2 regions of the Rhodococcus sp. NPDC056960 genome follow, and region 2 is predicted to be linked to the other one. Evidence: riboswitches for the same ligand, from Rfam matches in the RefSeq annotation. Region 2 holds a riboswitch; the other holds the start of a gene.
The links. A riboswitch is a leader RNA that binds a small molecule or an ion and turns the genes downstream of it on or off. The one in region 2 is predicted to bind cyclic di-AMP.
Positions count from the first base shown of each region.

Region 1: it holds a riboswitch for cyclic di-AMP, as region 2 does, so the genes downstream of both, ACFTWF_RS06120 (transglycosylase family protein) here and ACFTWF_RS25790 (NlpC/P60 family protein) in region 2, are expected to answer to the same signal.

Region 1 is NZ_JBHURF010000003.1:192,287-195,684, reverse strand. It holds gene ACFTWF_RS06135 (cold-shock protein) at 1-253, opposite strand, end outside; gene ACFTWF_RS06130 (hypothetical protein) at 407-646, shown strand; gene ACFTWF_RS06125 (YccF domain-containing protein) at 691-1,065, shown strand; cyclic di-AMP (ydaO/yuaA leader) riboswitch at 1,303-1,517, shown strand; gene ACFTWF_RS06120 (transglycosylase family protein) at 1,526-2,107, shown strand; gene ACFTWF_RS06115 (hypothetical protein) at 2,175-2,363, opposite strand; gene ACFTWF_RS06110 (helicase-associated domain-containing protein) at 2,424-3,398, shown strand, end outside.
Region 2 is NZ_JBHURF010000016.1:194,060-197,457, reverse strand. It holds gene ACFTWF_RS25795 (DEDD exonuclease domain-containing protein) at 1-1,466, opposite strand, end outside; cyclic di-AMP (ydaO/yuaA leader) riboswitch at 1,923-2,087, shown strand; gene ACFTWF_RS25790 (NlpC/P60 family protein) at 2,102-2,647, shown strand; gene ACFTWF_RS25785 (C40 family peptidase) at 3,009-3,398, shown strand, end outside.

The DNA of each region.
Region 1 (3,398 bases), on a different contig from region 2:
GCTTCTTTGCCGACGGCTCCTTGCGGGCACCGTTCTGGCGCAGCGACGGCGCCGGGTCGAGCACCTTCAGGCTCAGAGCCTGCGGTCCGCGCCGACCGGCGGCCATGCCGAACTCGACGCGCTGACCGGCCTTGAGGCCCTCGACGCCCTCGGGAAGAGCGGACGAACGCACATAGACGTCCTCCCCCTCCTCCTGCGACAGAAAGCCGAAGCCCTTTTCGACGTCGTACCATTTCACCTTGCCGGTCGGCACCGCGTTCACCCGCTCATCACTTGGAGTGCAGTTGGTTGCACTTGGTATGCAAAACAGCGCGCCCCACCTCTGGTGCGGGACGCGCAGTGCCCACAGTCTACCTTGGAGCGACCCCCTCCAGCATCCGGGTTTCCAGGCACTATCGTTGCTGGTGTGGCCCACGAATCGACTCCTTCGAGCACTCCTCACACCCCCCGGGGGCGAGACGGACTCCTCCGCGTCGCACTCGCCCTCTTCGCGATCGGTTTCGTCGCGATCGTGGCGATCTTCCTGACCCCGGTGCTCTCCGATTCCCGACCCGGCCTCGTTCTCTATCTCATCGCCCTGGCGTGCCCGATCGGATTCCTCCTCGGAATCGGCGCGGCGCTGCGGCAGGGCAGACGCTCCCGCTGACCCACCCGACCACCGATGCATTCCCGACCACCGAGGGGACGATTATGAGAATCCTGCTCAACATCATCTGGCTGATCTTCGGCGGTCTGTGGCTGGCGCTGGGGTACTTCGTCGCCGGAATCCTCTGCTGCATCCTGATCATCACGATCCCGTTCGGCATCGCGTCGTTCCGGGTGGGCGTCTACGCGCTGTGGCCGTTCGGGAAGACGGTGGTCGACAAGCCGACGGCCGGTGTCGCCTCGCTGATCGGCAACGTGATCTGGTTCATCATCGCAGGTCTGTGGCTCGCGATCGGGCACGTCGTCACCGCGATCGCCATGGCGATCACGATCATCGGGATCCCGCTCGCGGTCGCGAATCTCAAGATGATTCCCATCTCGCTCATGCCCCTCGGCAAGGACATCGTCGACGCTCCGTAACGCTGTGAGCTTCCTCACATAACGGTCGGGTAACGGAAGGGCAACAGCTCGGCGATACGCGTGTCTCGTCCCCGCTAGCTGGGAAGAGTCTCTGCGCGTTCAATGAGGCCCCGCAACGGGCGAAGACACACCGCGTTATCAAATGGTGACACTGCGGCCTCCGACCGTTACCGTCGTCACCGGTCGAGGAAACATCGGCCACATCCGGCCCGCCGCGCCAAGCCTCGTCCCGCGGGTACCGGAGTCCCGACGAAGCATTCCAGGGACGAGGACGGGGGACCCAAAAGTCCTCCAGGGAACGCAAGTTCCCGGAAGGACACCGGTCCGAACGCGCCTCGCGCACTCGGACCTTGGGGTGAAGCCAGACCCTCTCCAGCCAGGAGAGGCGAGGCCGGGCGACCTCTCAGCCCGAACCCGACAGCTGACCTCGCAGGCGCGTGTGGAGAGGATCTCGACAACTATGAGCGGACGCCATCGCAAGCCCACCACCACCGGCCGCACCGTCGCCAAGGTCGCCGTCACCGGCGCCATCATGGGCGTCGCCGGCGTAGCCTTCTCGGGCACCGCGAACGCGGCACCCGACTCCGACTGGGACCGCCTCGCGCAGTGCGAGTCCGGCGGAAACTGGGGCATCAACACCGGAAACGGCTTCCAGGGTGGACTCCAGTTCTCCCCGAGCACCTGGAACGCACACGGTGGAACCCAGTACGCGGCCACCGCCAACCAGGCCACGCGTGAACAGCAGATCGTCGTCGCCGAGAAGGTCCTCGACTCCCAGGGCTGGGGCGCATGGCCCTCCTGCTCCTCGAGCCTCGGCCTGAGCAGCGCCCCCACCCAGCGCACCGCGCCCGCCGTCGTGCCCGAGACCCCCGCGGCGCCGGCACTCCCCGACCTCACGGGCGGCGTCCCCAGCACCAACGGCACCTCGCAGTACGCCGGTGTCGTCGACAGCGCGATCGAGGCCGCCAAGGCTCAGGGCATCGCGATCGATCCCCAGATCCTGCAGCTCATCGACGCCAACAAGGGACTGCTCCCGCACTGATCCCCCACACCTCACAGAAGAGGGGCCCTGCACCGATCCGGTGCAGGGCCCCTCTTCTGTCGCTGGGTCAGCGGTTGATCACCGTGTGCGGATGCGCGTACGGCAACGACTCCGCGGGCAGCGGGAACTCGGTGTCCTCGCCGAACGGGGAGAGACCGCCCGCGCGGGTCGACGACAGTTCGGTCACGGCGTGATCTCCGTCGGCGGTTTCGGGCCACCCTGGATCCACGTACTGCTTCTTCGAATTGTTAGCCACGGTGCCATTTTGACAGGAGCGTTCGGCGACGTACAGCCCAGGTCTCTAATCTGATAGTCGATGACCGACACCGACGACACCACCGCGAGCACCAACGGCACCGCAGCCTCCCCCCGTGGCGCCGCGACCCTCGCGGACTGGCTGGCCGCGCGCAGCGACGCCGAACTGACGGATCTGCTGCGCAGGCGCCCCGATCTGGCGGTCCCGCCGCCGGCCACGATCGTCGTACTCGCCGGCCGCGCCGAACAGCGGGCGTCGGTGGCCCGCGCAGCCGACAACCTCACGTCCCTGGACTTCGGCATCCTCGAACTCCTGGCCCTCGAACGCGCCGACGAGGTCGCGGTTCCCCGGGCCGCCCTCCAGGACGCGGTGGGGTCGCGGGCGACGAAGAAGGCGGTCGACGCCACTCTCGACGGCCTGCGGTCCGTGGCCCTGGTCTGGGGTGGCAAGACATCGCTGCGTATCGTCCCTGCCGTGACCGCCACCATTCCGTGGCGAGTCGGGCGTGGCGCCGAACCCGTCGAGACCCTCGACGAGTCCGCGATCGTCGCCGCACTGGATGGTCTGCCGACCGTCGAGCGGGACATCCTCGAGACGCTGTCGAAGTCCAGTTCCATCGGCCGGACCCGGGACGCCGCGCCGGGAACGTCACCCGACCGTCCCGTCCAGCGACTCCTCGCCGCCGGCCTGCTGCGCTGGATCGACGACGAGACCGTCGAATTGCCGTACCAGGTGCGGCAGGCCCTGCGCGGGGAGGCCGTCTTCGACCCCACGTCGCTGTCCCCACCGGCCGTGACGGCACGCAAACACAAACCCGCCGACATCAACGCCGCAGCGGCGGGCGAGGCGCTCGAACTGGTGCGCCACTGCGAGGACGTCGTCAAGGCCCTCGGCGAGGTCCCGGCTCCCGCGCTGCGGGCGGGCGGACTCGGCGTCCGGGAACTGCGGCGGATCGCCAAGATGTCCGGCGTCGACGAGAACCGGCTGAGCCTGCTCGTCGAACTGCTGTCGGCCGCGGGACTGATCGCGAGCGGC
Region 2 (3,398 bases):
CGCCGCGCACAGCCCGCGGACGCGAGGCGTCCGGAACGGATCACCGCGAACTCCCAGCCGCCGGTCGCGGCCGGGCGAGCCGCCACGAGCTGATCGAGGGCGGTGAGGGCCGCCAGACGCTGCATTCTCCGCAGAGCGAGGACTACCTCCGCGGTGCGGTCGCGCAGTCGCGCGGCGTTCTCGAACAGTTCGGCGGCGGCGAGTTCCTCCACCCGTGCACGCATGCCGTGCAGTGGCGCGTCGCCGTCTCCGCGCAGGAACCGGCGGAAGAGTTCCGGTCCGGGACGGTACGCATCCTCCGTGTCGCGGGCGTGGACGGACGCGGGACAGCGTCCCAGCTCACGGGGTGGGCACTGCGCACCGTGCTCCCTGCCCTTCGGTATGCGACTCGTGCAGGTCCGGAGAATGCAGTACTCGGCGAGGACGTCGGCGACGTCGACGGCTGTCGAGCGGGACCGGAACGGGCCGAGCGAGTCGGCGGTCGGGGTCCGCACCACCGACAATCGGGGGAAGGCCTCGGCGGTGAGCGTGATCCACCAGCCGCGTTTCGGGTACTTGGACCTTCGGTTGTACGGCGGAGTGTGGGCGGCCAGAAGCCGCAGTTCGCGCACGCCCGCCTCGAGAGCGTGCGCGCATTCGACGTGGTCTATGCGGGTGGTCAGAGCCACCATCTCCTTCATCCGGCCGCGGGTCTCGGAACCGGTGAAGTAGTTGCGCACCCGCCGGCGCAGGTCGGTCGCGGTGCCGACGTAGAGGACCTCGTCGGACGGTCCACGGAACAGATAGACGCCGGGAGCGTGCGGGAGGTGGCTGGCCAGTGTCCGCTTCGCCCTCTGGTGCGAGGAGACGTCGGGGAGGTAGTCGACCAGCTCGGTGAGGCTGTGCACGCCTTGATTGCCGACGCGGTCGATGAGGGCGTGCAGGACGTCGACGGTGGCGCGGGCGTCGTCGAGGGCGCGGTGCGTCGGGGTGGTCCCGACATCGAACAGCCGGGCCAGCGACGACAGCTTGACCGACGGCGCCTCGTCGCGGGTGAGGACCCGCCGGGCCAGTTTGACGGTGCACAGCACCGTGAACTTGGGCCAGGGAGTGTCGGTGGCCGACGCGGCGGCCTTGAGGAATCCGGTGTCGAAGGGAGCGTTGTGCGCGACGAGCACGGATCCGCGCGCGAATTCGAGGAACGCGGGCAGCACCCGCTCGATCCGCGGGGCGTCGATGACCATGGCGGTGGTGATGCCCGTGATCTCCACGATGTGCGGCGGGATGGACCGGCCCGGGTCGACGAGCGTGGCCATCTCGCCGATCACCTCGCCGCCGCGGATCTTGACGGCACCGATCTCGGTGATGGCGTCCTCGCCCGGCCGGGCGCCGGTGGTCTCGAGGTCGACCACCACGAACGTGGTGTCCCGCAGTGGGGTGTCGAGCTCGTCGAATCTCAGCTGTTCGGGTACACCGGGGACACTCACGGCTCAGAGCGTATGGACGGGCACCGACACAACCGCCCGGACCGCCCGGAGAGACGAGGATCACACCTCACTGCGCAGGCGTCGATCGGGGGCCGCGCGACGAGTGGCGACGCGGCCCCGGGGAGTGCCGTGCCGGTCGCGCCGGGACGGTCGGCAGCGGTCGTGGCCGCCGCGCCGGGTCTCGTCGGTGGACCCCGGTTGAACAGCGGGAATGCGGAACTGGAAAGGCGTCGGGCAGTCGTGCGCCGCGCGAAATGCCCACTCCCGCTATCGAAAAGAGTTGGGAAACATACCGCTTGTTATCTAGCCGTTACCGAATGCGGGTATCGCGCGCCCGCAAACCGGGAAACGGCCCAAACGGACACTTTCCGCGTGTTCCGGTCGACATCGGGGTATTCCATTTCGTAACCTTCCTGAGACCTAGCGGAGTCTCGCCGCCCCACACCGGGGCGGCATCGCTAGTCACCGCCTAATCGGCCACTCGCGAGAGCGGTCGTACCGGGAACCCAAGTTTCTACTGGGGTGAATCCCGCCGGGACGTCCTCACGGACCGGTGGGTAGGGCTGATCTTCCCAGCCCGAACCCGTCAGCTAACTCGGTCGGCGGATGAACGGAAGAAACGGAGTACCCCTTTCGTGGCGTCACAAGTTTCCAAGCGGAATGTGCGACGGGCAGTCGTCGCCGGCGCGCTCGCCATCGGAGCGCTCACCGCTACCGCGGCCCCCGCGGCCGCAGACCCCGTCACCATCCCCGGTGTCGGAACGTTCGAGATCCCCGGTGTGGTCATCCCGCAGATCCCGGGCATCCCGAACCTGCCCGCCCCCGCGGTGCCGGGCAGCACCGCAGGTGAGAAGGCCGTGCAGGCCGCACAGACCAAGCTCGGCTCGCCGTACGTCTACGGCGCCGCAGGTCCCAACTCGTTCGACTGCTCCGGCCTGGTGCAGTGGGCGTTCAAGCAGGCCGGACTGAACCTGCCGCGCACCAGCTACGCGCAGGCGGCGGCCGGTACTCCCGTGTCGCAGTCCGATCTCCGCCCCGGTGACGTGATCTCCTTCTACGGCGGCTCGCACTCGGGCATCTACGCCGGCAACGGCAACGTGATCCACGCATCGACCGAGGGCCAGCCCGTCAAGTTGGCGCCCATCGCGTCGATGCCGTTCGACGGCGCACGCCGCTACTGATCCACTCGCGAAACGATGCATCCGCCGAGTCGAGGGCGGGGATGCACGGGGTAACTTCGTAGGATCCCGCACGACCACCGAGGGTGGGTTCGAATTCCGATTCGAACCCACCCTCGATGTCGTTGTGCCCCAGGTAGACACCCGTTGTCGACCCACCGGTGGCCCTCGCCACGCGAACCGTGACATGGGTGGACACAAACGTATGCCATTCCGTAACCTATCCGAGACCTTGCGAAGTCTTGTCGCGCCATCCGGGCGGCATCGCGGGTCACCACCACTTCGGCATTCCGCACACTTTCGCGCCGCACGACGGACGACCGGGTCGGCTGGTGGAGATCGACGATCGGAGAACTGCATTTCCGTGGCCTCACACAAGATGAAGCGCTCCCTGGGCAGCGTGCTGACAGCCGGAGCGCTGTCGGTGGCACTCGTGTCGCTGCCGTCGATCCAGGCGGGCGCAGACCCGGTCACCACCAACCCCACGGACGCACTGACCAAGCTCGGTGATCTGTCCCGGCAGTCCGAGCAGACGTCCGAGGCACTCCACAACGCGCAGATCGATCTCGAGACCAAGCAGGCGGCGCAGCGCGACGCCGACGCGAAGCTCGCCGCGGACCAGGGCGTCCTCGACGCGGCAAACGCGCGCGTCGCCGTGTTCCAGCCGGTGGTGAACAAACTCGCCACCGCCAATTACCAGGGCGCCCGGACCAATCGCCTGTTCGCCGTGATGGTGAGCGATTCACCGCAGCAG